One region of the Bacillus sp. JJ664 genome, then DNA from elsewhere that is predicted to be linked to it. Evidence: a T-box and tRNA genes for the amino acid it is inferred to sense, from the RefSeq annotation. Region 1 holds a T-box; the other holds one or more tRNA genes.
The links. A T-box is a leader RNA that pairs with one kind of tRNA and senses whether it is charged. The one in region 1 lies ahead of V7056_RS15690 (glycine--tRNA ligase), so its partner is inferred to be a tRNA-Gly.
Positions count from the first base shown of each region.

Region 2: it encodes a tRNA-Gly, which carries the amino acid that the T-box ahead of V7056_RS15690 (glycine--tRNA ligase) is inferred to sense. The anticodon was not compared.

Region 1 covers NZ_JBALMS010000102.1:4,115-24,210, reverse strand. The annotation lists gene V7056_RS15710 (ABC transporter permease subunit) at 1-725, shown strand, start outside; gene V7056_RS15705 (ABC transporter ATP-binding protein) at 743-1,513, shown strand; gene V7056_RS15700 (ABC transporter ATP-binding protein) at 1,531-2,238, shown strand; gene V7056_RS15695 (hypothetical protein) at 2,289-2,717, opposite strand; T-box leader at 2,936-3,115, shown strand; gene V7056_RS15690 (glycine--tRNA ligase) at 3,200-4,585, shown strand; gene V7056_RS15685 (Bax inhibitor-1/YccA family protein) at 4,713-5,435, shown strand; gene V7056_RS15680 (NETI motif-containing protein) at 5,531-5,722, shown strand; gene V7056_RS15675 (DNA alkylation repair protein) at 5,783-6,025, shown strand; gene V7056_RS15670 (polysaccharide deacetylase family protein) at 6,300-7,028, shown strand; gene V7056_RS15665 (GNAT family N-acetyltransferase) at 7,471-8,013, shown strand; gene V7056_RS15660 (DUF2785 domain-containing protein) at 8,140-8,967, shown strand; gene V7056_RS15655 (HAD family hydrolase) at 8,990-9,649, shown strand; gene V7056_RS15650 (SDR family oxidoreductase) at 9,940-10,713, shown strand; gene V7056_RS15645 (2-phosphosulfolactate phosphatase) at 10,752-11,504, shown strand; gene V7056_RS15640 (acyl-CoA dehydrogenase) at 11,569-12,807, shown strand; gene V7056_RS15635 (SDR family NAD(P)-dependent oxidoreductase) at 12,827-13,579, shown strand; gene V7056_RS15630 (long-chain-fatty-acid--CoA ligase) at 13,633-15,252, shown strand; gene V7056_RS15625 (TetR/AcrR family transcriptional regulator) at 15,364-15,927, shown strand; gene V7056_RS15620 (acyl-CoA thioesterase) at 16,030-16,431, shown strand; gene V7056_RS15615 (phosphotransferase family protein) at 16,459-17,541, shown strand; gene V7056_RS15610 (enoyl-CoA hydratase/isomerase family protein) at 17,547-18,332, shown strand; gene V7056_RS15605 (quinone oxidoreductase family protein) at 18,351-19,331, shown strand; gene V7056_RS15600 (acyl-CoA dehydrogenase family protein) at 19,393-20,096, shown strand, end outside.
Region 2 covers NZ_JBALMS010000047.1:1,052-10,783, forward strand. The annotation lists gene V7056_RS08280 (DUF4240 domain-containing protein) at 1-387, opposite strand, end outside; gene V7056_RS08285 (methyl-accepting chemotaxis protein) at 530-1,069, opposite strand; partial or broken gene V7056_RS08290 (protoglobin domain-containing protein) at 1,292-1,954, opposite strand; tRNA gene V7056_RS08295 (tRNA-Arg) at 2,096-2,169, opposite strand; tRNA gene V7056_RS08300 (tRNA-Gly) at 2,173-2,246, opposite strand; gene V7056_RS08305 (YfcE family phosphodiesterase) at 2,465-2,971, opposite strand; gene V7056_RS08310 (XTP/dITP diphosphatase) at 2,974-3,591, opposite strand; gene rph (ribonuclease PH) at 3,622-4,359, opposite strand; gene V7056_RS08320 (GerMN domain-containing protein) at 4,511-5,563, opposite strand; gene V7056_RS08325 (helix-turn-helix domain-containing protein) at 5,765-5,989, shown strand; gene V7056_RS08330 (TatD family hydrolase) at 6,523-7,290, opposite strand; gene V7056_RS08335 (ABC transporter ATP-binding protein) at 7,259-8,029, opposite strand; gene V7056_RS08340 (ABC transporter permease) at 8,032-8,793, opposite strand; gene V7056_RS08345 (thiamine-binding protein) at 8,793-9,083, opposite strand; gene V7056_RS08350 (ABC transporter substrate-binding protein) at 9,110-9,732, opposite strand, start outside.

The DNA of each region.
Region 1 (20,096 bases):
CAATCGTTACACTTGGGTTTGGTGAAATTATTCGTATCGTATTTAATAACTTAGATAAACCGGTAAATATTACAGGTGGAGCTCAAGGTATTTCTTCTATTCCATCACCAACAATATTTGGTTACGTTATTAGTGATTCAAGTCAATTCTATTATGTCGTATTGGTCGTTCTTGCAGTAGTTATTATGGGTGTTACAAGATTGCAAGATTCTAAGCTTGGACGTTCATGGCAAGCAGTTCGTGAAAATGAAATTGCTGCACAAGCTTCAGGTATTCACTTAGTTAGAACAAAATTAATTGCGTTTGCTATCGGTGCATCGTTTTCTGGAATGATGGGTGTTGTATTCGCAGCAAAACAAATGTTCATTGATCCAACAAACTTTACATTACTAGAGTCAATTACAATTCTAGTTATGGTAATTCTTGGAGGAATGGGTAGTGTACCAGGTGTCATTTTAGGAGCTTCACTTGTTACGATCCTTAACTTACAAGTTTTAACAGAGGTAACGAATTATTTAAATCAATTAACGTTAGATGGTGTTCTAAATATTCCATCGGCACTTTCTCCTTCAAAAATGCAACGAATGATTTTCGGTTTAATCTTAATTTTAGTCGCAATCTTTAGGCCACAAGGTTTATTGCCTGCTAGAAATAAGGTTGTGCCAAAAGAAGATGTAGTAGATCAAACTGTTGTAGATGAAAACCAACGTTCAGTTTCAGTTTAGGAGAGGAGGCAAACATAATGTTAAAAACAAATAATTTAACAAAAAGTTTCGGTGGATTAACGGCTGTTAATAATGTAAATATCGAAATTCAAAAAGGTTCAATTACCGCGGTAATCGGACCAAATGGAGCAGGAAAAACGACATTTTTTAATATGATTACGGGTGTATATACACCAACAAGTGGAGAAATTCTCTTAGGAGAAGAGAGCTTAGTTGGTTTGAAGCCTCACGCAGTGTCTAAAAAGGGGATTGCACGTACGTTTCAAAATATTCGACTTTTTAGTAGTATGACTGCATTAGAAAACGTGATGGTGGGAATGCATCAACACTTAAAATACGGTGTAATTTCAACACTATTCCATTTACCTAGCTATAAAAAAGCTGAAAAGGCTGCAATGAAAGAAGCTTATAAATGGTTAGAATACGTTGGTCTTAGCGATGTATATAATGAAGAATCTTCTAGTCTTTCTTATGGTGCACAAAGACGTTTAGAAATCGCACGTGCATTAGCATCAAAGCCAAGTATTTTACTTTTAGACGAACCAGCTGCTGGTATGAATCCGAAAGAAACGAAAGAGCTAACAGATTTAATTTATCAAATGCGTGATGATTTAAATTTAACGATCGTTCTGATCGAGCATGATATGAAGCTAGTAATGGAAATTTCTGAATATCTTTTCGTTCTAGATCATGGTGAAAAGATTGCAGAAGGAAAACCACTAGAAATTAGAAATAACCAAAAAGTAATCGAAGCATATCTTGGAAAAAGTGCAGTGACTACTGCATAGTGAAAGGAGTAAAAAAAATGACGCTATTACAATTAAAAGAAATTAACTCTTTTTACGGTGGTATTCAAGCACTGAAAAATATTAATATTGATGTAAATGAAGGTGAAATCGTTACGTTAATTGGAAGTAATGGTGCTGGAAAATCTACTACTCTAAAAACAATAAGTGGTCAAGTGAAACCAAAAACTGGAGAGCTAATTTATAAAGGTGAGAATATTGTAAAACTACAATCTCATGAAATTGCCTTGAAGGGGATTGCGCACGTACCTGAAGGAAGAAGAATCTTTTCTAAATTGACTGTAAAAGAAAATTTAGAAATGGGTGCTTTCTCAGTGAAAGATAAAAAATTAATAGCTGCCAGAATGGAAATGGCGTTTGATTATTTTCCAAGACTGAAAGAACGTATTAACCAAAAGGGTGGTACGATGAGTGGTGGAGAACAACAAATGCTTGCAATCGGTAGAGCATTAATGATGGGGCCGTCATTGTTAATGCTAGATGAACCATCAATGGGGCTTGCACCAATCATTGTTGAACAAATATTTGAGATCATCGAGCAATTAAACAAGCAAGGGATGACAATTTTATTAGTTGAACAAAACGCCTACCAAGCTTTACAAATTGCACATCGTGGATATGTAATTCAAACAGGAGAAATACAAATGGTTGGTGAAGGTAAAACATTAATGAATAACGAAGAAATTAAGAAAGCTTACTTAGCTTAAATAAAGAAAGTGCCATTTGTAATCATTACAAATGGCACTTTTTTTGATGATTATTTGTTAGCAATAAATTCCGCAATTTTCGCTTGAACATCTACTGATGATTGATTAATAGAAGATTGTAATGTTTCTTCTAGTAAACTACGATTTTTATAATAGTTTTCTTGGTTGCTATTATAATAGTACTTCACTGCTTCTAAATCTGAGAAAAACTCTTTTCCAAGCTTTAGAAGAAATGTTACTGGAAGTTTTTCAATCGTGATATTTCCTTTTTGTTCAGAAATTTCATTTACCGTACTATTTGAAGTTGAAATCATTTCATCGTTTAATTCTTTAACTAAAATTTGTTCGAATCCTTTTATTATATTATTTCTCTTATTTACGATTCGTTTTTTGTTCGTTTTTAATAAACGAATGGAATGATGTTTATCAAGCAATACTGCTGATCGTTTCTTTTTCTTAAAAAATATGCTGCTACTCAAAACTAGCACTCCCTTCTTCAGAAAATAGGTATATTTTTAAAACAACTTTTCTATCATACCAATTAATCAGAATACTGTAAAGATATTATCTTTACATGAATGATACCCGTTAAATATTCAAAAAATTCTTGGTATTATTTGATTAAGAAAAGATAATAATAATGTTTGACGGAATAGTTGTCACTTTGATAAACTAAGACCATATTATTATTACATAAGTTATAACGTTGAAGGAAAGAAGTAACTAAAGCAATATTTGCATAGCGAATTGAGGACGGTGGAAGCTCAATCAAAACCTTTAGTGAAAGGCATTCTTGAGTTATGTTTGAAAGTGGACAATTTCTAAAATTGTCAACTAGGGTGGAACCGCGGGTGCATATACAGCTCTCGTCCCTAGGCAGAAAATGCCTAAGGATGGGAGCTTTTTTATTTTCATTCTTGCATTTTCAAATAGAATCGAATGAAAAATGGAGGCAAAAAAAATGTCAGAAAAGTCAATGGAAGTCATTGTAAGTCATGCAAAGCATCGTGGATTTGTTTTTCCAGGTTCAGAAATTTATGGTGGATTAGCAAATACATGGGATTATGGTCCATTAGGTATTGAATTAAAAAACAATGTTAAAAAAGCTTGGTGGAAAAAATTTGTTCAGCAAAGCCCGTATAATGTTGGTTTAGATGCTGCAATCTTAATGAACCCACGTACTTGGGAAGCTTCTGGTCATATTGGTAATTTTAATGATCCAATGATTGATTGTAAAAATTGTAAGGCTCGTCATCGTGCCGATAAATTAATCGAAAATGCACTTGATGAAAAAGGTATGGAAATTATCGTTGATGGGCTACCTTTTACTGAAATGGCTAAATTAATTCAAGAACATAACATTGCTTGTCCAGATTGCGGAAGTCATGATTTTACTGATATTCGTCAATTTAATTTAATGTTTAAAACTTTCCAAGGCGTTACTGAATCAAGTACAAATGAAATTTTCTTACGTCCAGAAACAGCACAAGGTATTTTCGTAAACTTTAAAAATGTTCAGCGTACGATGAGAAAGAAAGTACCATTTGGTATTGCTCAAATCGGTAAAAGTTTCCGTAACGAAATTACGCCAGGAAATTTCACGTTCCGTACTCGTGAATTTGAACAAATGGAACTTGAATTCTTCTGTAAGCCAGGTGAAGAACTTGAGTGGTTTACGTATTGGAAAGAAACTGCTAATAAGTGGTTATTATCATTAGGTATGAAAGAAGATAATCTTCGTTTAAGAGACCATAATGAAGATGAATTATCACATTATAGTAATGCTACAACTGACTTTGAATACAAATTCCCATTTGGTTGGGGCGAGCTATGGGGTGTAGCATCTCGTACAGACTATGATTTAAAACAACATATGGAGTTTTCAACTGAAGATTTTACGTACCATGATGCAATTACAAATGAAAAATATGTTCCTTATTGTATCGAGCCATCATTAGGTGCTGACCGTGTTACTTTAGCATTTTTAATTGATGCTTATGAAGAAGAAGCATTAGAAGATGGAACTTCTCGTACAGTTATGAGATTACATCCGGCATTAGCGCCATATAAAGCGGCTATTTTACCTTTATCAAAAAAATTATCTGAAAACGCACAAGAAGTATTTGCAGCATTAGCTGAAGATTTCAATGTAGATTTCGATGAAACTGGTTCAATTGGTAAACGTTACCGTCGTCAAGATGAAATTGGTACACCATTCTGTATCACTTACGATTTTGAGTCAATTGAGGATGGAAAAGTAACAGTTCGTGATCGCGATACAATGGAACAAACACGTGTGGCGATTAGTGAACTTCAATCATTCTTAGCAAATAAAGTTAAGTTTTAATACTTTTTTAGAAAATAGGTGTCCTTTTGGACATCTTTTTTCATATATTTTAATAAAGCTTGTTTAAATTTTCATTAAGATACTAAAAATGGTAAAATCAATGTATAAAAAACAAGGAGGAATTTCGATGAGGAGTTCGAATCCGATCTTAAATTCTGAACAATTAACAAAGGCTAGGCATTCAGAAAAAGCGATGACAATGGGTGGAACGATTCGCAAAGCATTAATTGCTTTAATCATGCTAATCGCTACTGCTGGATATTCTTATTATTTAACAGTAACGGGTACATTAAGTACGAAGGTGTTTATTGGTTGTTTAATTTTTGCTTTTATCATCGGTTTAGTAACAAGCTTTTCACCAAGAATTGCTCCAATTACAACACCAATATATGCTGCTGTTGAAGGGATATTAATAGGGAATATTTCAGCAGTATATGAAGCAACTTACGGAATGATTGTTTTACAGGCTGCATTATTAACAATTGCAATTATTGCTGGTACATTAATTTGCTACGCAACTGGCATTGTGAAGGTAACACATCGTTTTAGATCCATCGTAATTGGTTTAACTTTTGGCGTATTAATATTTTACTTACTAACAATGATTCTACAACTATTCCATGTACCAGTTCCATTTATGCATCAATCTGGTACGATTGGCTTAATTGTAAGTTTAGCAATCTTAATCATTGCATCACTTAATCTATTTTTAGACTTTGATTTAATCACATCTAGTATAAAACATGGTGCACCTAAACATTTTGAATGGTATTGTGCATTTGGTCTATTAGTTACTGTCATTTGGATTTATGTTGAAGCGTTAAGATTTCTATCAAGACTTAGAAATTAACATATTTAGCTAAAAACCTTACTCTCAAATGGAAGTAAGGTTTTTTCTACATAGGATTTATAGTAAGAAATTAGGTTAGAAAGTAGGGCTATACAATGAGTAAGAAAAAATTTGAAGTATTAGAAAATGAAACAATTAATGATTGTTTAAAGAGAATGGAAACAGAAGGGTATACACCAATTAAAAGAATGGAAGTCCCAATTTTTTCAGAACAAATGATTAATGGAAAAATGGAAATCGAACCTTCAGGTAGAAAAATCGTATTTGAAGGAAAGTTAAATAAATAAATGAATAATATTAGTAAAATTATGGAAAAGTAACCTTATATGAATAAATGAGGTGAAAATATGTCTAAATTAGCATGTCCACGCTGTAAAACAAATAAAACGAGATTTTATTTAATCGAACAACACCCAAAAGCAGTAAAATTAAATGCACAAAGTGGTGATATTGAACAAGAAGAGTATATCTCAGGTGGGTTAGACCCATTTTATGTCCCTTATAAAGGGCCAGATTACTTAGTTCAATGTGGTGCATGTGGTGTCATTGAACAAAGTGTATTATTTGAAAAAGCTGCGGAATCAATGTAGTAATTTAATCTCCTAATTTTATAAAATTGAAAAGTATAATGAACGAAGACATTGAATAACACTTCAATGTCTTTTCTTATGTAGAAATATAGGAGAGGTAATCTTAATACTAAGTCTTGTGATTAACGATCTCATACCCAGTTAATATAACTTATTAATGTAAAACACTTTACCAAAAATCAAATCTGAATCACTCCGCATTCTTTCAAATAATCTAATAGATTTTTGTATTTTAGGAATAATAATCATAATGAATTGAAGAGAGAGGAATATTATGAAAAAGATTTTACTATTGTTATTATTACTAATCATTACTTGTCAGCCTTCAAAGGTTTTTGCTCAGAAAAAAATACCAATCCTGATTTATCATTCAATAGATGAATTTACGGGGCATGGTGTTGAGGATCTTTACGTACATCCTAAAGAATTTGAAAAACAAATGTTGTATTTAAAACAACATGGTTTCACTTTATTAACTTTTGAAGATTGGAAGGATCGGAATAAAGTAAAGAAACCGATTTTCATTACGTTTGATGACGGTTATAAAAATAATTTGAATGCGTTTTCAACTTTTCAAAAATTAAAGGATGATCAGTTTAAACCAACTGGAACACTTTTTGTGATTTCTGATTATATTGATTGGTCAAATAGGTTGTCGAAGACAGACTTGAAAAAGATGGTTGATTCGGGTATGTTTTCAGTTCAATCACATACTGCAACCCATCCAAATTTAACAAAAATAACGAATTATGAGTATGAATTAAATGAATCGAAAAAGAAAATACATGCCATTACGAATAAACCTGTCATAGCTTTAGCTTATCCTTATAGTTTGTACGATAAAAAAGTAATTGAAGAAACTAAAAAGTACTATACATATGGAATTACAACGATCCCAGAACTTTACGTAGAAACAGGAAAGAAAGACGAAAACTATTTATTACCACGCATTTATATTAAGTACTCAACAACAATAGATGAGTTTGCTAAAATAGTGGACTAATTAGACTGCCTGCCAAACACTCACTTTCTTCGTTGATTCGCCTGCTTGTGGTGCTCATTACCGTTTGAGGTAACTCTGCTCCTCTTCAGACTGCACATCGAAAGATAAGCGTTTTCAATCATTCTGAATCTCTTAGTTGTTTATGTTTACCTTGACGTCAAATTGACGCGATTACTTTTGTAATCGTCTTTTTTTTTGCTGAATTTATTGAAAATAACTAATATTCACAAGTGTATGGTAAAATTTAACATATATACAGAAATATGATCATTTATTTCGGAACATGTTTTGCTAAGATCGAGATTGAATGATTGAACGCCGACAGAACCGAATGCGATTAGCAGATTATACATCCCACACTAGAGATAAACCAGCATGGAGTGGATGTGTTTAAGAATTTTCAACAAAATTACATGAAGTTTTAAAAATAAGGAGTGATTTGATGACTTTTCCAATTTTAGAAACAAGCCGTTTAATGCTAATAGAAATTGAATCCAAACACCTTGATGTAATATATCAAATTTTCTCTAATGAAGATGTTACGAAATATTATGGGATGAGTCCTTTTACAAATGAATCACAAGCAAAAGTGATGATTGAATCTTTCAGAATTAGGTTTGAAAATAAACAAGGTTTGCGCTGGGGGATCCTTGATAAGGAAACAAATCATTTGATTGGGACGATTGGATTAAATAATTTATTACTTTCAAGTAAGAGAACAGAAATCGGTTATGATTTACTTCCAACTTTTTGGGGGAATGGTATTATGTCAGAAGCCATTAATGAAGTCATAACATATTGCTTTGAGACGCTTTCATTATTCCGTATCGGAGCAGTGATTTTCCCCGAGAATATTGCGTCTATGAAAGTAATTGAAAAATTAGGCTTTCAAAAAGAAGGACTTTTAAGGGGTTATATTTATCAAAATGAAGAATCACATAATGTATTTGTCTATTCATTACTGAAAACGGATTGGGAAAAATAAATGTTTAATTGAAAAGTAGTATGGAATGATTCATTTCAAATTCTTAAATCATATAACAATGTGAAAATGAATTGATTCGATTACTTTATATAAAAAATAAGAAGTAAGGATAAAAAGGTAATCAATATGAAAAATGAACAATATTTAATAGAGGAACTTGAAAATATACGAAAAAATGGTTATATGATTTCAAAAAACCAAAGTCATTATGAAATTGCAAAACAAATGTTACATCATATTGGTTCTGTTAATCCATATTTACGAGACGATTTAATTTATTCAACGTTTTCTAAGTGGATTAGAAATGATGTATTTACGGCCGTCGAATTAAGAGAATTTTTACAGATTAGTATAGATGAGGAACATTTACTGTTCGGCATAGGTGAAACGAATACTGATTCAGTTTTTACGAGAGCATTTTCTGTATTAATCATAGCGGTTATTATACTGAAGCATAATGAAAAACAATTCATTCCAATAGAAGAGTTAGAACCTGTAAAAGAGAAAATATTTTTATTTGCGAAAAGTGAAAAGGATGTCCGTGGTTATGTCGAAGAAAAAGGTTGGGCTCATTCAGTAGCTCATTTAGCAGATTGCTTAGATGAACTTGCCAAATGTAAGGATTTAAACGAAAATGATGTAAGAACAATATTAGAACTGATCTTATTTAGAGCGATGGAATCTCAAAATGTGTTTGATTGTGAAGAAGATGAAAGATTAGTAACAGCAGTTTATTCAATTTTAAAACGTAATGTATTAACTAGTGAAGAAATATGTAAGTGGGTTGAACAGTTCCAGTATGTTAACAAAACTGGTGATTATATGACTGACTACTTTATAAAAATAAATGCAAAGCATTTTTTACGTAGTCTATATTTTAGAGTTGATACTCGCGATGAAGCATGGAAGGAAACATTAACTAATACTTTGTTAAAACTAAATAGGTATCGTTAAGGATTTAAAGGGGGGAAAACAGGTGATTAAAGCAATTATTTTTGACTTTGATGGTCTAATCATCGATACAGAATCTGTGTGGTTTGAATCATATAAAGAAGTTTTGGTAGATTATGAGATCCAATTAACACTTGAAAAATTCTCAGAAGTCGTTGGTACGCATGATGATGTACTATTTTCGTATATTGAAGAAAAGTGTTCAAAACCATTTGATAGAGAAAGTTTAGAAAGTAAAGTCTCGGAGTTAGTACAGGTAAAATTAGGAGATCCTGTGTTAAGAGAAAGTGTTGAAGACTATTTAATAGCGGCAAAACAAGCTGGACTAAAAATTGGATTGGCATCTAGCTCTTCTCGAGCATGGGTTGAAGGTTTTCTAAAGCAATTGAATATTTACGATTATTTTGAAGTGATTAAAACAAAAGAAGACGTATTGGACATCAAGCCAGATCCAGAGCTTTATTTGAAAGCAATAGAAGCATTAGGTATAAAAGCAACAGAAGCAATTGCATTTGAGGATTCACTAAATGGTTTACTAGCAGCTCGTAAGGCTGGTTTACATTGCGTAATCGTTCCAAACAGTGTGACAGCTAATTTAGTTTTTGAAGATTATAGTCTTCGTCTATCTTCAATGGCTGAAAAGTCGCTTGAAGATGTCATCAATCATCTATCTTTGAAAGAATAATATAAACACTATTTCTACTAAGTTTGATTACACACTAAAGCCATTTCTATGTATTAGAAATGGTTTTTTAGCATTTAGTATGGAATGTCTCTCATTTGAATATAAGTATATTAATTGTATTTATCATAGAAATACAGATTATCTTATTGAATATTCAGAATATATTTTGTATGATATATTTATAACATACCGACTGGTTAGTATCTTGATGTATGTTTTATTTTTACAACATTGATCCATAGACAATCTTACTTTAGCGTTTTTTATTTCGTATTTAGGAGGATATCGGAATGCATGTAAAAGAATTGTTTGACTTAACTGGTAAAGTGGCAATTGTGACTGGTGGTGGTAGAGGTCTTGGAGAACAGATTGCAAAAGGATTCGCTGAAGCAGGTGCAAACGTTGTTTTGTGTTCTAGGAATGAAAATGCTTGTAAAGAAGTAAGTGAAGAATTAAAAAGCATAGGTGTTGATTCACTTGCTATTAGATGTGATGTAACAAACCCTGAAGATGTTCAAAATGTAGTCAATCAAACGAAAGAAAAATTTGGCAGAATTGATATATTAGTCAATAATAGTGGTGCTTCTTGGGGTGCGCCTGCTGAAGATATGCCGTTAGAGGCTTGGCATAAAGTATTAAATGTAAATGTGACTGGGACATTTATTATGTCTCAAGCAGTTGGAAAAATCATGCTTGAACAAAACAGTGGGAAAATCATCAATATTGCATCAGTTGCAGGATTGCAAGGTACAAATCCAAAATATTTAGATGCAGTTGGCTATAGTGCAAGTAAAGGAGCAGTTGTTAATTTAACAAGAGATTTGGCAGTAAAATGGGGCTCGCGTGGGGTTCATGTAAATGCGATTGCTCCAGGTTTCTTTCCTACTAAAATGTCAAAAGATGTATTAGCACATGGTGGTGAGGAAATCTTGGAGGGGACACCTTTGAGAAAGTTCGGTTCTGAAAATGATTTAAAAGGGGCTGCACTATTTTTAGCTGCACCAGCTTCAGACTTTGTGACAGGAGCAATTTTAGTGGTAGACGGTGGTTCTTCAGTTATGTAATGTGTTGATGTTTCTTGTTATAAAAAAGGAGTTTAAAGATGACAAAAATTCATTTATTAATGAAAAAAGAAGAAATGAATCAACAAAAACTAAGTGATAATAAAATAGTTGTTATTTTCGATATTTTACTAGCAACCTCTACAATCACTGCCACGTTGGAATTTGGTGCAAAAGAAGTAATCCCAGTATTAAATGGAAAAGAAGCAGTAGAAATCTCAGAAGGATTTAAAAATAATGAGATGATTCTTATTGGAGAATATAATGGTGCAACTTTAGACGGGTTTCATTCGCCTAATCCTTTAGCGCTAAGAAATGTAGTAAACGGAAAAACAATCATTTTATCAACTACAAATGGAACGATCGCACTTAAAAATGCACAGACTGCAAAAAAAGTATATGCGGCTTCGATTTTGAATAGTAAATCAGTAGTAGATCATATTCGTCAAACTTATGATGGTGAAACGATTGTTTTAGTTTGTGCAGGATCATTTGGTCATTTTAATTTGGAAGACTTTTATGGAGCGGGTTATTTTATTGATTGCCTTTTAAGTGATTCGATACAATTAGAAATGTCTGATGCTTCCTTAGCTGCATTACATTTTTATAGAAGTATGAAAGAAAAAGAGATTGAGATATTAGCAGAATCTAGAGTTGGTAAAATGATGCTGGACTATGGTTATGAGGAAGAACTTCATTTTGTTAACCAAAAAAGTATTTTTAATGTAGTACCGATGTTAGAAAAAGGAAAAAGGATAGTGGATGTGAAACTATCTGAGAAAACTACTTTTTAATAAATGTTAACAAGAAAATAATATTAACTACATACCAACTAGTTAGTACGGGAGTGATGAGGTAATGGATTTTTTATATTCATCAAAAGTGCGAGAGCTTCAGACTAGATTAAAAACATTTATGGATCAGTATGTTTATCCAAATGAGCAGTTATATGAAGAACAATTGAATCAACAAGAAACAAGGTGGAGTGATGTACCTCCAATTATCGAAGAACTAAAAGCTAAAGCTAAACAAGAAGGGCTTTGGAATTTATTTCTACCAGAAAGCAAGTACGGGGCAGGTTTAACAAATTTGGAATATGCGCCACTATGTGAAATTATGGGGCGCTCATTAATTGGTCCAGAAGTATTTAATTGTAGTGCTCCAGATACTGGAAATATGGAAGTTTTAGAAAGATATGGAACAGAAGAGCAAAAAGAAATGTGGCTAACACCTTTACTGACAGGTGAGATTCGTTCCTGTTTTTCAATGACTGAACCTGATGTTGCTTCATCTGATGCTACTAATATTGAAGCGAGTATTCAAAGTGAAGGTGATTACTATATTATTAATGCGAGAAAATGGTGGTCTTCGGGAGCAGGTGATCCGCGTTGTCAAATTGCGATCGTAATGGGAAAAACAAATCCAGGGGCAAACCGACATGAACAGCAGTCTATGATTCTGGTTCCATTAAACACACCAGGGGTTAAGATTGAAAGAATGCTACCAGTTTTCGGATATGATCATGCGCCACATGGCCATGCAGAAATTACTTTCACGAATGTAAAAGTACCAAAAAGTAATATGATTTGGGGTGAAGGTAAAGGCTTTGCAATTGCACAAGGGCGATTAGGTCCTGGTCGTATCCATCATTGTATGAGATTGATTGGTGCAGCTGAGCGAGCACTTGAAGAATTATGTAAGCGTGTTCAAAGTCGTGTTGCTTTTGGAAAGCCAATTGCCAATCAAGGTGTGATTCAAGAATGGATTGCAAACTCTAGAATTGAAATTGAGCAAGCTAGATTACTAACATTAAAGGCTGCATATATGATGGACACGGTTGGCAATAAAGCCGCAAAGGCTGAGATTGCGATGATTAAAGTAGTCGCGCCTTCAATGGCCCTTAAGGTGATTGATCATGCAATACAAGCTTTTGGCGCAGCAGGTGTATCAAATGACTTTACACTTGCAGCACAATGGGCAAATGCAAGAACATTACGTTTAGCTGATGGACCAGATGAAGTACACAGAGCACAGCTAGCAAAACTTGAACTACGAAAATATCAAACATCAAATCAATTTGTTTCGGTTGAAAAATAGAGATGATAGGTGATGAAACATGAGATTAAAGGATAAAGTCTCAATCATAACTGGTGGTGGTGGGGGAATCGGCCGATCTACTGCTATCAGATTCGCAAAAGAAGGTTCAAAGATTGTCATAGCTGATCGAAATGAATTATCCGGAGAAGAAACTGCTCAACTGATAAGGGAGCAAAATGGGAATGCAATTTTTGTTCATACAGATGTAAGTGATAAAAATAGTGTTCAAAACCTAATATGCGTAACTGTTGAGCAATATGGTGGTCTTGATATTTTGTTTAATAATGCAGGTGTTGGTAACTCTGAGGTTCGGAGTGTAGATTTAGAGGAATACGAATGGGATTCTGTCATCGATATTAATTTAAAGAGTGTCTTTTTAGGCATAAAATATGCTGTGCCTGAATTAATCAAATCAGGAAATGGCGTCATCATTAATACCTCAAGTTTACTAGGCTTAAAAGGTAGAAAACTAGTCAGTGCGTATAATGCTTCTAAAGGTGGGGTTGTTTTATTAACACAAAATGCCGCTTTAGAGTATGGGAAGTATCAAATTAGAGTAAATGCTATAGCACCAGGTGTAATTGATACAAATATTATTGATATGTGGAAAAAAGATGAACGAAAATGGCCGATTATTTCTAAAGCAAATGCACTTGGAAGAGTCGGGAATCCAGATGAAGTTGCAGCTGTCGCGTTATTTTTAGCATCTGATGAAGCCTCTTTTATAACAGGCGTTACACTTCCTGTTGATGGTGGGGGATTAATATTTTAAGGTTTACATGATTCATGTAATGAATAGATTTTTATAACATTGGAGGGTATAAAATGAATTCGAATAAAATATGGTATTCCCACTATCCACAGCATATCGCACCAGAAATCACAATTCCAGACAAAACAATTCCACAAATCCTACAAGATACTGTTTCAAACTATCCTAATCATACAAGTATTACGTTCTATCATAAGAAAATGTCATTTAATGAAGTTCAAAATGCAGTTACGGCATTTGCCTCTTCTTTACAGAAAAACGGTATCCAAAAAGGCGATCGAGTAGCTATTATGTTGCCAAATTGTCCTCAATATGTCATTTCTTTTTATGGTATTTTATCTGCAGGTGCAATCGTAACTCAAATAAATCCTATGAGTGTAGCACGAGAACTAAAAGCTCTGCTGAATGATTCTGAATCGGAAACAATGATTGTATTAGGAAGTCTTTATCCTCTAGTTAAGGCTATTTTACCAGAAACAAAGCTACATAAGGTTATTATAGTCAATTTAACCCCAACAGAAGAAAGTTTTGATAGTCATACAACATTTGAAAACTTTTTAACTGAAGGAAATGGAATTGTTTTACCTGTTTCGATTGATCCAAGGGAAGACGTAGCCGTACTTCAGTATACAGGTGGTACGACGGGGAGATCCAAAGGGGTGATGCTTACTCACCGCAATTTATTAGCTAATATAATGCAATCACAAGAATTTTTTAAAGGCAGTATTGAGGTTGCAAAGGAGCGTAGTTTATCGGTTATACCATTTTTTCATGTGTATGGTATGAACATTAGTATGAATCTTTCAATTCTAATGGCAAATGAAATGATTATCCTTCCACGTTTTGACGTGATAGAGGTTTTAACAACTATAAAAAATGAACAACCAACGTTATTTCCAGGTGTACCTACAATGTATGTTGCGATTATTAATCATCCAGATGCAGAAAAATATGGAATTGACTGCATTAAAGTTTGCAATAGTGGAAGTGCACCAATGCCTATAGAATTGATTAATCAATTTGAAAAGAAAACTGGCGCAAAAATATTGGAAGGTTATGGATTATCAGAAGCATCGCCAACCACACATTGTAATCCTGCATTCGCAGAACGTAAACCAGGTACTGTTGGTTTTGGACTACCTTCGACTGAATATAAAATTGTAGACCTAGCAACAGGTACGATGGAAGTTCCAGTAGGTGAAGTTGGAGAATTAATTGTAAAAGGTCCACAAGTCATGAAAGGATATTGGAATATGCCTGAGGAGACAGCTCATACGTTAAAAGATGGATGGTTATTTACAGGCGATATTTCACGCATTGATGATGAAGGGTATCTTTCAATTGTTGACCGCAAAAAAGACATGATTATTGCAAGTGGCTATAATATTTATCCACGAGAAATAGAAGAAATCTTATATGAACACCCAAGTGTACAAGAAGCAGTAGTTATAGGTGTACCTGATACGTATAGAGGTGAAACTGTAAAAGCTGTTTTAGTATTAAAAGCAGGTGAAACTACGTCTGAGGATGAGCTCATCCAATATTGCCAAAGTAATCTTTCATCATATAAAGTACCGAAAATGATTGAATTTAGAGATCAGTTACCAAAAACAAATGTTGGAAAAATATTACGTAGAGCACTGAGGGAAACCGAAAATTCTAAAACAGTATAATGTACGTATTCGACATGATTAAAAAGTAAAGAAAATTCTGTTTTTTGAATTTTCATGATATTAGATTATGGTATAATTCAAGTGATATTTTTTAGATTGTGAGGATTTCCAATGAAAGAGAAAATTACAGAACACTCAATTCAATTATTTGATAAAAAAGGATTTACAGTCACTTCCATTCAGGATATCGTCGAATCTATTGGCGTAACGAAAGGCACTTTCTATTATTACTTCTCTAGTAAAGAGGAGCTTCTGATGGAAATTCACCTTCGTTATATTGATGATTTATTAACGAAACAAATGAAAATACTAGATGATCAAAGAAAAAACTTTAAAGAAAAGTTGTTTAGTATTATACATTTATCAATACTAGATATCAAAAAACAAGGTGCAAGTGCAAAAGTATTTTTCAGGGAAATGCGACATTTAAGTCCTGAAAGTTTGGATAAAATTAATCCAAAGAGGGATCAATATCGATTTAATATTGAAAACCTGTTAAATGAAGGAATAGCAAGCGGTGAATTAAGAGCAAGTTTAAATGTACCAATCGTTACCTTTGGTATTTTAGGCATTACGAATTGGAGCTATCAGTGGTTTAATCCTGAAGGGGCAATTGACGATCATCAGTTAGCAGAAATTTTTACTGAAATGGTTTTTAAAGGTATAGAAGTTTAGTTGTAGGGGAGTTCATCTCTCCTACTTTACTTACATTCATTACATACCGACTAGTTAGTATTTCCTTTTTGAATCATAGACTAATAAAAAAGTAGGGATAAAATGGAAAAATTAACAATCACGACTAGATTTTGTGAAACAGATGCACTTGGTCACATAAACAATACGAGCTACTTCATTTATTTGGAAGAAGCACGGATCAAGTTTTTTCAACAACTAGGATATGGAATGAATCTACAAGACTGGAATTTCATATTGGCTTCGACGAAATGTGATTTTCTTAGTCAAGGCTACTTTAATCAAAAACTAGTCATCTCTTCTTATATCTCCAAAATTGGAAGTAAAAGCTTTCAGCTTGAGCATGACATTACTTGTGAAGAAACCAATGTATTCATTGCAAAAGCAAATGCGATCATCGTCTATTTTAATTTCAAGGAACAACGAAGTGAAAATATACCAGACTTATTTCGAGCTCAATTAGAAAATCATTTAGAAGATAAATAATAAAAATAGATACATAGGAGGAGTAAGATGGCGGAGAGAGTAGAATCTGAAACAATACAGATTCGTAAAGGCGAGGAATTAAACCTATCAGTATTACAGGAATTCTTAAAACAACATATAAATGATTTACCTAATGAACAATTAAGTGTTCGGCAGTTTTCGGCGGGTCATTCAAATCTTACCTATTTATTGAAAGTCGGAGAATGGGAAGCAGTTCTTAGACGTCCGCCTCTTGGTCCAGTTGCTCCAAAAGCTCATGATATGAGCAGGGAATTTCGAATTTTATCAGAGATACATCCACATTATTCTATTGCTCCTAAACCTATTCTATATTCAGAAAACGACACAATTGTTGGTAGTCCATTTTTTATGATGGAAAGGAAAAAAGGTGAAGTTTTTGATTCTGCATTTCCAGACCATATAAACGTAACAAAAGAAGATTGTAGGAAAATCTCCAATGTAATGGTTGAAAATCTCGTTGAGCTGCATTCGATTGATTATCAAAAAACAAATTTACTAGAAATCAGTAAACCAACGAATTTCATGGAACGACAAGTTTATGGGTGGATTACTAGATATAACAGAGCGAAAACAAGTGATATTTTGGAAGTCGAACAATTAATGAAGTGGCTTGAAAAAAATGTGCCACTTCATCACGACGCGGCAATTATCCATTATGATTACAAGCTAAATAATTCAATGTTTAATCAGGATTTATCAGAAATGGTGGGTTTGTTTGATTGGGAAATGACAACGATTGGTGATCCACTTGCTGATTTAGGTGTTGCGATGAGTTATTGGATACAAAAAGATGATCCAGATTTGTTGAAATATGGACTTGGTAAACCTTCAGTAACAATTCAGGAAGGTTTTATGACAAGAGCAGAATTTATAGAATCCTACGCTATAAAAAGTGGAAGAGATGTTTCCAACATACATTTTTACCTTGCATTTGCTTATTTTAAACTAGCTGTCATTGTCCAGCAAATTTATTATCGATTTAAAATGGGGCAAACAAAAGATCAACGTTTTGCTAAATTTGAACAGTTTGCTAAGTCACTTATCACGTTGGGGTATCAAGTAACGTTTCCAAATCAAAATACGCTATAAGGAGAATGAATCATATGAACGAGTCTTTATTAACTGACATACAAGATCGTATCTTATTTTTAACATTAAATAGACCTGAATCTTTAAATTCTTTTAATCTAGAAATGTTAACAGGAATCACGGATTCTATTTTAGAAGCTGAGAATAATCCGGACATTAAAGTAATCGTAATTTCAGGAGCCGGTCGTTCATTTTGTGCAGGTGGCGATGTGAAAACAATGGGAAACACGACTGCCTCTGATGTGTATGAACATATTGGCGTATTAAACGAATGCATAAAAGCTATTAAAGATTCACATAAACCAGTTATTGCATCAATTCACGGTTTTGCAGCTGGTGCAGGTTTTAATTTAGCACTTGCATGTGATCTAATGATTGCATCTGAGGATAGTAAATTTGCCTTAAGCTTCTCACAAGTCGGCCTTATTTCAGACGGTGGAGGCTCATACTTTTTGCCTCAACTAATTGGACCTCATTTAGCTAAGCAACTTTTCTTTAGCGGAGAAGCGGTTTCAGCAGAAAGAATGGCTCAATTAGGCATCGTTAACTTTTTAGTTCCCGCAAAAGAATTGGAAGAAGAAACAAATAAATATGCGCAAAAATTAGCATGTGGACCAGGTAAAGCCTTTGGCATGATGAAAAAATTAATCGACCAATCCTTTACTTCAACTTTAGATGAAACACTTGAAAAGGAAAGAATGATTCAGACTTTAATGATTGCAACAGAAGATCACCAAGAAGGGGTCTTAGCATTTAAAGAGAAACGTAAGCCTGTTTTTACAGGGAAATAAACTATTGGAGGAGTTAAAATGAAAGCGATTCAATTTAAACAATTCGGTGGTCCTGATGTATTAGAAAGAGTTGAATTAGAAAGACCAGTTCCAAAAGGTAGAGAAGTATTAATTGAAGTTCATGCATCTGCTGTCAATTATGCTGATACAGCTAGGAGAGAAGGACAATATGTAGTGAAAACTAATTTGCCATATGTTCCGGGTGCAGAGGTAGCTGGCTTTGTTGTGGAGGTAGGCGAAAATGTAACGAAAGTAAAACCTGGTGACCGTGTTGTGACAATTATGGAGTCTGGTGGTTATGCTGAGTATGCAATTTCAGATGAAAGATCAATCATTCCTATTCCTGATGAATTAGACTTTAAGGTAGCAGCAGCTTTACCAGTTCAAGGACTTAGTGCGTATCATATTTTGAGAACAATGGGAATGCTTCAGCCTGGTGAATCTGTGCTCATTCACGCAGCTGCCGGTGGTGTAGGGACTTTAGCAGTTCAGCTGGCTAAATTATTTGGTGCTGGAAAAGTGATTGCAACTGCTAGTACAAGTGAGAAATTACAACTTGCGAAAGAAATGGGTGCAGATGTACTAATCAACTACACAGAAGATGGTTGGGAAGAAAAAGTGCTTGAAGCGACAAATGGTAAAGGTGTAGATGTAGCACTAGAGATGGCTGGTGGAGATGTGTTTTATAAGACTTTAAAATGTTTAGCATACTTTGGCAGACTAGTAATTTATGGTGTTGCTAGTGGACAACAAAGTAAGTTTTATCCTTCTTCTTTAATGGCTAAAAATCAATCGGTGATTGGTTTCTTCTTACCGCCACTTATGAGAAGAGTAGAATTAATAAATCATAGTTTAAAAGAATTGTTTACGTATTTAGCAGAAGGAAAAATTCAAGTAACAATTGGAGAAGTATTCCCATTAAGCGAAGCAGCCAATGTACATACACTAATGCAAGCAAGAAAAACAGTTGGAAAGGTTATTTTAGAGCCTAAAAAATAAATATTCTAAAGATGATAAACATGATTGAATCTGAAAACAAATGGAACGGGGGAAATTGATAATGCATTTACGTTTAACAGATGAACAAAGAATGATTCAAAAAACGATTCGCAAATTTGTTGAAAAAGAATTAATTCCTCTAGAAAATGAAGTATTACGTAATGAAAGAGAAGGTCGCCCAAGTTTATCTCCTGAAGTCATTAAAGAGCTCCAATTAAAAGCAAAGCAAGCAGGATTTTGGGGTATTAATACACCAGAAGAGTATGGAGGAGCAGACTTAGGTCAAATGATGTTAGCGATTGTCTATATGGAAATTTCGAAAACATTTGTTCCATTTACATTTGGAGGTTTTGCAGATAATATCCTGTTTTATGCAAATGAAGAACAAAAGAAAAAGTACTTAATTCCAACAATAAATGGTGAAAAGAAATCATGTTTTGCAATGACAGAGCCAAATGCTGGTTCAGATACGCAAAATATTAAAATGACTGCTGTAAAAGATGGTGCTGAATATATTTTAAATGGCGAAAAAACGTTTATTACAGGTGGGAATGAAGCTGATTTTGTAATGGTAATTGCCATAACAGATAAAGAAAAACATCAAGCAACTGCAGGACGAAGTGGGGTAACTTGCTTTATTGTAGATCGTGAAATGGGTTGGAAATCGGAATACATTCATACGATGGGCGAATGGGGACCAGCGGGATTAGTTTTTGATAATGTGCGTGTACCAGAGGAAAATATCTTAGGTGAATTAAATGGAGG
Region 2 (9,732 bases), on a different contig from region 1:
GCCTTTACGTTTGATTGTATAAGCTTGTAGAGCTAAATCTAACATGTCTTCTAATTCAGGCACTAAACCTTCTGCCTCATAAACAGGAAATATATATTCAGCCAAATAGTCTGGATTGTCTAGAACTTTTTTATATACTTGCTCACCTTGACCGATTAACCACGCTCTAAAAAAAGCAAATGAATCTTCCGAGCATCCATCCATAATCACCCATGCAGCTGCTAATAACCTAGAATTGTATGCTCTTGAAAAAGCAGTTTCGAACTGTATTTCAAATTCTGCAATTTCTTCATCACTTTGTTTTGCTAAATGACTTATTACCCACTCATAAGGTTCTTCTACAATATGCATTTTTGAAATGAGTCCCCAAAAGTCTTGTTCGGTCATAAAAATCACTCCACTATCTTATTTATATTAGGATAACATATCTCATCATAAAATTTCGGTTCTTTACAAATTTGTTATATTCTCACAATTTTGTAAAAAACAAAAAAAAGAGAAGGAATTCCCTTCTCTTTTAGCTAATATATTACTCTTTATGCACTGCATCATTTAGGTCATTTGCTGACGCTGCAACACTGCTGATTGCTCCACCAATTTCTTTAATCACATCAACTAAATTTACAATTTGTTTTTCAATTCCATGGTTTCCAGATAAGCTAGTATCCATTGAACTTACAATGCCATTAAAGGAATCATGAGTTTGCGTAGCTTCCTGTTGACCATCATTTACTAGACCTTTTACATCATGAATCGAATTGACAACTTTATTCATATACAGAGTTGCATGTGAAATTAATTCTTCAATTCGTTCTGTTGATGTTTTTGTCTGGGTAGCTAATTTCTTTACCTCGTTCGCTACTACCGCAAATCCTTTACCATGCTCACCTGCACGAGCTGCCTCAATCGCAGAGTTAAGGGCAAGTAAATTAGTTTGATTAGCAATATCTTGAACAATTAAAATGACTTGTGATATTTCATTAAATGAGTTATTTAATACATCAACTGACACTGATACTTCATCAGTACTATTTGAGATCGTTGAAATTTTATTATGCAACACCTTCATTAACTCTTGACCTTCATAAGCCAACGACTGAGTAGTACTTGCAATTTCATTATTTGATATAACTGATTCATTTACCCTTACACTGCTATCTACTAATAACTCAACAGCAGCATTTGTTTCTTCTACTAAAGCAAGTAATTCCTCAGCAATTTCACCAATTTTTTTCTTTAAATTTATTTCAACTTGTAATTGTTTCTCTTTTGCCCCAATATTTTCTTTTTCATATAGATCTAATACTAACTGCTGTTCAAAGTTTAATATTTTCGAGGATACTGATATTAGCTTTCTTTGCTCTTCATTAGTAGTATTCGTAATTTTAGAAATGACAAAAATTAACTCTTCTAAAATATTTTGAAATGCAGCTAAATACCATTTCGGTTGAAGACCTATTCTAAAATGGATTTGAGCCACTTTTAATCGTTTATTTACATATTCATCATTTATTTCACCATGAAACAATAAATGGATATGTGACGATAAAGTTTTTCTCAACCGTTCAACAGATGAGTGACTTTCAATGATATTTTTTAAATGTTCAACTTTTAGTACAGCATCATAAAATGCTGACACTAAACTTTCTATATTTTCAGAAACAATAGGCTGTAAACTTTTTAAGATCTTTAATTCTTCTTCATTTAATCGTATGAACGCTAACTGCTGTTTTATTTCTTCATCTGTTACTTGGATTAAAACTGAAACATTTGATTGATTACTTTCTTGCATAAAATGATTTTGCTTCTCTTTCTTTTTAAAAAACATAAAAAATATGCTCCCTTCTTCATCTGTAATTATGTCGGAATAATATAAAAAATGTTTAGTTACATGCTGAATCCATTTTTTACTATTGAGTCCAACAAATGATTGGGAATGTTCATACTGAGACATAAAAAAAAGCAGAAAGTTATAAATTAAAGTATTAGTACAAAGGAACTAATAAAGAATAGAAGGAGAAATCGAATTGGAGACGCAAAAAAAGGTTTAAGAAAATGGGATAACCCGTATTTCTTAAACCTTTTCCTGTTATGACGTCCTGGGAGGGATTCGAACCCCCGACCGACGGCTTAGAAGGCCGTTGCTCTATCCTGCTGAGCTACCAGGACATATGGAGCGGGTGATGGGAATCGAACCCACGACCGAAGCTTGGAAGGCTTCTATTTTACCATTAAACTACACCCGCGTGTTTTTTTAGCGACATCACCTGTCGACATAATTTATTATAGTCACTTCACTAAATAAAGTCAACAATAATTTTAACTTTTTTTCCAAAATAAAGGAAATAATTTCTTTTCTATTTATACACTCATTATATTTTATTTGTATGAAAATTATCACTTTTTAAAGAACTTAAAGGTTAGTAGGTATTTTTATTTTCCCACTAACCTTTACCTAATGTTTTTAATTTAAATCAAATGAAGATGATAATAACTCTTTGCCATCAATCGTGTGAAAAATGACAGTTGCAGATTTACCATCGGTATCTATGATCGCATATGTTTTTTCTTTTCTCATTCGAGGTAGGAGTATACTACCTGGGTTAATAAAAAGGATTCCATCAATCACTTCTGCACCAAGCATGTGAGAGTGGCCGAAGCAAGCAATCGTTGCACCTAATTCTCTGCATCGATAATGTAGCTTCTGAAGTGTCTGTTTAATCCCATATAAATGACCATGGGTAGCATAAATCTTGAAATCATTTTCCTGATGAATGAACTCTTCAGGGAATTCTCCTCTAAAATCACAATTGCCTCGGACCACATGAAAACCTTGTAATTCTTTCGCATCAATCTCTAACTCAGAGTCACCACAATGAATCATTATATCAACATCTTCACGATGACGTTTAGATATGACTTCAAGAAGTTCTGTTAAACCATGACTATCACTTAGAATCAATGCTTTCATCGTCATGATCTCCTTAGAAAAAATTCTTTTCCTTCTTTTTCTATCACGGTCATTAATGAGTTAATTGCATTTGCTCTATGACTTAAGCCACTTTTTTCATCAGTTGATAATTCAGCCATTGTTTTGTCCAACTCTGGCAAGAAGAAAATTGGATCATATCCAAATCCATTTGTTCCTCTTTTTTCGCTCGAGATATAGCCCTCTACTGTCCCATTAACGGTAATCGTTTTTTTACCTGGAGCAGCTAATGCAAGCGCACAATAAAACCTTGCTGTACGTTTACCTGGAAAAACATCATGTAGCTCGCTTAATACTTTTTGCAAATTATCTTCATCGCTTTTATGTAGACCTGCATAACGTGCTGAATATACACCAGGTCTTCCTTCAAGTGCATCTACAATTAACCCCGAATCATCTGCAATAACAGGAATTTGTAAAACTTTTGCTAAATATTCAGCTTTTAAAATAGCATTTTCTTCAAAAGTTGTACCAGTTTCTTCAATCTCTTCAATTTCAGGGAAATCTCGTAAGGATTTAATTTGATATCCCATTGGGTGAAAAAGTGCTTCAAAGTCTTTTACTTTTCCTTTATTATTCGTCGCAATAATAATTGTTTCCATCCTTAAAGTCTCTCCTCTATATATGTATGGTTAAAACTTAATTCCTTCATTTAATAGAACTTCTTTTTGTTTTCCAATCAGCTTTTTAATTCCTAATTCACCTAAAGAAAGCATTTCATTTAACTCTTCTCTCGTAAAAGTCGCTTCTTCACCAGTTCCTTGCAGTTCCACAAAGCGTCCTTCTCCAGTCATAATGATATTCATATCAACACTAGCTGCAGAATCTTCTATATAATATAAATCTAAAACCGCACCAGCATCCTCTAATATCCCTACAGATGTCGCTGCCAAATAATCTTTAACTGGATAAGACTTTAATTTATCTTGTTTAATTAATTTATCAAATGCCAACATCATCGCAACGAAAGCACCTGTAATAGAGGTTGTTCGAGTTCCCCCATCGGCTTGTATTACATCACAGTCAATCCATATCGTTTTTTCTCCAAGTGCTTCTAAATCTACAACCGCTCTTAGTGCTCTACCGATTAATCGTTGAATTTCCATTGTACGACCTGTTACTTTACCTTTTGTCGACTCACGCATCGTACGATCATGTGTTGCTCTCGGTAACATAGAATACTCAGCTGAAATCCAACCTTTACCGCTATTTCTTAGGAAAGGTGGCACGCGGTCTTCAACCGTGGCATTACATATTACTTTTGTATCCCCAACACTTATTAATACAGATCCTTCTGCATGTTTTGTATAATTCGTTACAATTTCTATTGGCCTTAATTCATTATTTAATCTTCCATCTGTTCTAGTCATGTTTGTTTCCTCCTACATAAATCTTCCAATTACTAGTATAGACAAAAATATGATTTCATTTCTACTTATTAAAAGCATTTCTTTAGATAAATGCAAAAAACCTTGAACAAAAGTCATATTTTAACTTTGGCTCAAGGTTTGATAATGAAGTTTATAATTCTTTTGTATTTACATCCTTAGGTCTTGAAACTGGTTGGCTTAAAGGCTTACCTTGTTGATTTAGTGCTGTTAATTTACCATCCACTTGAATTTCAATTGAAGTAACGCCTTTTTGTTCAGTTAACGATAATACAAGAGGTTGTAATACATCATCATTAATCATGTTTTTAGCAATGTTACCGTAAATACCTTCATTAAAATTCAGTGTTAGTTTACCATTTGTATATTTTGGCTCAGCAACTAATTTTGTATCTGAACCAAAATCTGATACAAGTTCAGAATACTCAGAAGGACCCTTAACAAGTTCATTTACAATTGCAGTATATGAATCTTTTTCTGCATTTGAAATCCTTCTAGTTACAGGAACATAATAAGTTTCACCCATTTCATCTTGTGAAACATAATATAATGTAACTGGTCTTGAATTCATTACATCAACGATATCACCTTTATCAAAATTAATGCCATCTTGCCTTGTTAACCCCTCACTTATTTGAGCTTTGTTAATTGGCATCGCGGTTAAGTTTTTACCATTCACACGAATTTTCACTTTTTTAACATTCTCAAACTGCGTCAATGTCCACGTTACAGCTTGAAATACTTTTAACTCATCTTCGTCATGATACTGTTTAAACTCTGTAGAGAAATCAGCAATGACTGTACCATCTTTTTGCGTTTCTACCCCTAAAACCTCCGTGTTTGGTGGTAAAACAGCTTGGAATCCATTTGGTAATTGATCTGTTACCGGACCATCTTTCACTAAATACTCTAAGGCTTGTTTTGCTAAACTTGTAGATTTAGGTAATTGAAAAGTTTGCGGTACAACATAACCATTTCGATCAATTAAATATAATTCTCTCTTCGCTGTTTGTTCTTGTACCTTACCTGCTTGTACTTCTTTGGATGGTTGGTCACTTCTATATGTAACCGTTTTAGGTGGATCGATTTCATTAGAAGATTTAACCGGAATTAAACCACAACCAGATAATGTAGCAAGTCCACAAAGTGTTGCTGTTGTTACCAATAATCTTTTTTTCATTGCCATACTCCCCCCACGCTTTTTTACTATTTATACGAGCATGTACAATTTTTAGAACAAGCTATAGCCAAAAAAAATAAATATTTTAATCTTGCTTTTAAATTTACTGGAAATATTCACCTTAAATACGAATCTGTCATATGATAAAAAGACTAAATGAATACCCATCCGAAGTACAGCTCGGTCAAGCAAGGAGGGTTAGCACAGTTGAAGGATAGAGAATATCAAACAAAGCACACACTCACTAAGCGTGAAAAAGAAGTATTTGAACTTCTTGTTCAAGATAAAACTACAAGAGAAATTGCTGAAGAACTGTTTATAAGTGAAAAAACTGTGAGAAATCATATTTCAAATGCAATGCAGAAGCTTGGGGTTAAGGGGCGATCACAAGCAGTTATCGAGCTACTACGCATGGGCGAGCTTGAACTATAGCATTCTTGTAGATTTACAAATCTACTCATCAACCTAGTGCCGGCTATCTTTTTGATATGCCGGTTTTGGTTTTTTATATTGAGCTAGCAAAATTGGGCTTCATTTATTAAAAAAACGAACAAATTTAAATATTGGCCAATGCGCACAATCCATTATCTTTACTATTAAACAATTAAATTAGTTATTTGCGGACCAACATTTTATTTATCATGTATATAATAGTAACCTCATCATTTTTTCAGATGGGGTTTCTTTTATGGTTTGAAAATTATTTATTAAAAAATTTAGAGGAAGAATATCTAATTTTTTTGTCGATTATGTATTGGCACTATATAAAACACTTCACTTTCCGGCAAGATTCATTGACATTTTCTAATTAAATATCCTTATATGATAGATACTGATATTTCGCTGCTCTTGCATATAAATCTACGGTTTTACTCTATTAAAATATTTTCATATAAGTAACAAGACCTATTCTCAATAAACAAAAAAAGCAATTACTACGAGACTAGTAATTGCTTCATAAATCCTTAAAGACCATAAAATTCTTTTGTGTTTTCGTATAGACATTTATAAACTTCTTCTAATTCCAACTCTTTTATCTCCGCAATTTTGCGTACTGATTCATGAATAAATATTGGATGAGTATAATCTCCTTCAAAACGACCTTCAAACGGCCATGGACCATCTGTTTCAACCATCATTAGGTTAATGGGATAGAGTTTAACCAATTCCTGTATCTCATCTTCATATAACACATCAGGCGTAATGGATATATAATAACCATTTTCTATCATTCGCTTAATGGTATGTTTGTTTCCTTTAAACCAATGAAAATGTGCTTTTTTGATTTTATATTTTTCTAGTAGACAGCAAACGATATCGGCATCTTCATAAACCGCATGTAATACGATCGGTTTGTTTAACTCATATGCAAGTTTAATAAACTTTTCAAGTAACTCTATATATGGTTTATAATCAAGCATTTGTTCCTGATTTCGATAATACGGTAAGCCTACTTCACCTATTGCTATCATTTTATCGCTATGTTCACGTATCCATTTTAACAAAGCTTGAGTTTCATCTTCTGAGGGAATCTCTTGTTCAGGGTGATATCCAAATGCCGAGTAGACTTGTCTTGATTGTAAATGAAAATCGAGATTTTTCTTACATGAAGCTAAATTCATGGAAACTGAAATAAGCGCTTCTACTTCATGTTCTTTTAAACTATTCAGTATCTCATCTCTTTGTTTCGTTTCATATGAGTCAAGATGAATATGAGCATCTATCACTTTCATCTGGTTTCCCCTTTTCCAGTGCAGAGTATATTTTACGTTTCCACGCGGTAAATTCATCAGTCAATAGTAATTCTTTTTGACGAGGTCTTGGAAATGGTACGATCATTTCTTCTTTAATCTTTGCAGGTTTATCTGAGAAAATATAAATCCGATCAGACATTAACAAAGCTTCATCAATATTATGTGTAACTAGCAAAATTGACCGTCTTTGTTCTTCCCAGATTGAAAGAAGCCATTGCTGCATATCAAGTCTTGTAAATTCATCTAATGCCGAAAATGGTTCATCCATACACATGAATGATTGCGGAGCAAGTAATGATCTAAGAAAAGACACTCGTTGTTTCATGCCACCTGATAATTCATGCGGATAAGCATTTTTGTAGTCAGCAAGTCCAGTTCGTTTCAACCAATCTCGCGCTAATGCTTCATCAGGTTTACCTTTCAGTTCACTTGATAATAAAATATTTTTTAAGACATTACGCCATGGTAGAAGTGAATGTTCTTGCGGCATAAAACTGATATGACCTAATTCTCCATTTATGACTGATTGATTTAATATGATTTGTCCCGAATCAGGATTGATCAATCCACCAATTAAATTGAATAAAGTACTTTTCCCACTTCCTGATGGACCTAAAATTGAGACAAATTCACCTTCATTTACTTGCATCGAAATACCTGCTAAAACTTGTTGATTTTTTCCAAATGATTTTTTTAGATTTCTTATTTCTAACGTCATTTTTATTTTACTCCCTTAGACTTCCATTTCACCGTCATTTTTTCTAGCAATACAATCACGCCGAAAAAGAACATACTTAAAAACATAATGATAAAAATCGAGACAAATACTCGATCTGTACGAAATGAAGAAGAAGCAAGTGTCATAAATACTCCAATACCTGTTTTTGCACCAAGCCACTCAGAAATCACAGCACCCATCACACTATATGTCGCGGATATTTTTAATCCCGAAAAAATAGACGGTAGTGAGTATGGACATTCTATTTTCCAAAACAATTGTGATTTTGTTGCCCCTGCCATTTTCATATAATTAATCAATTCGGTAGGTGTTTGCCTAAATCCATCGAGAGCAGAAACAGTAACTGGAAAGAAACAAACTAGTGAAATAATCATTAGCTTTGGTAGGATTCCAAATCCAAACCATATTATTAAGAGTGGTGCTAAAACAATAATTGGTACGTTCTGTGACAAAATCAATAATGGATAAAATGCTTCTTTAAATCCTGGAATTAAATGTAGTACGATTGCAATCATAAGTCCTAAAAAAGTACCTACCAAAAAACCTGAGATCGTTAATTGTACGGTAGAAAGTACATGTGGAACTAACGAATCATAAGATTGGATTCCTTCTTTTAGTATTGCGATTGGCCCTGGTAAGAGCCAATCTTCTATTTTGAAAAATTTTATACTTAGCTGCCAAATAACTAAAAAAAGGAGGATGACAAGAATTGGTTGCCATCCTTTTATTTTTTTGCGGTTCATTAACGGTACTTCTCCGTTAAATCATCCATTGCAATCCCTTGTGGCTGATATAGAATTTTCATTTGAGTAATGACATTATGACAGCCAATTTCAATCATTTTTTCATTCATTTTTTGGACAATATTTAATAATTGATTTAAATCGCCTTCCATTGTTGTTTCTAATGGTTGAACTTGGTATTTTACACCAGACTCATCGATTACTTTTATCGCTGCATCAACCGCTGGAATAACTTCCTCAATTTTGTTTGTTTTAGGAATAATTTGTACACTCATTAAAGTATTAGACATTTAAAACTCTCCTCTGTCAAAAAATATTATTCTGGTAAAAATTCATTCGTAAAAGCTTTTTCCGGTTCAAATTTACCTTCTAACAATTTATTTTCAGTTAACCACTCTGCATAGTTTTTCCAAATTGTTAACTTCTGTTCACCCCAACGACTTGCATCGTCTTGATATTTACTTGAAAGCCACTCCTGACTTTTTTGAACTAGATCTTTATCTAAATCTGGATTATCTTTTAACAGAATATCAGCTGCTTCCTTTGGATGATCGATTGAATAAGTATATCCTTTAGACGCCGCCTTCATAAATGCTTTGACTGTTTCTGGTTGATTCTTAATCATTTTTTCATTCGTTGCTAATACTGGTGTATAATAATCTAACTTATCACTGTAATCAGTTAAATAAACCATATTCAACTTCTCACCACGAAGCTCAGCTTCTATGCCTGTCCATCCTTGATAAATCCAAGCAAAATCAATATCTCGCTTTACTGCCGTGAAGAAATCTGCTTCGCCCATATTAACGATATTTAATTTATTAACATCTGCATTTTCTTTTTTCATCAATGAATCTAAAATAGCTTTTTCTACTGGTGAACCCCATCCACCGTAAGTTTTACCAACAAAATCTTTAGGTGATTTAATATTTTTACTAA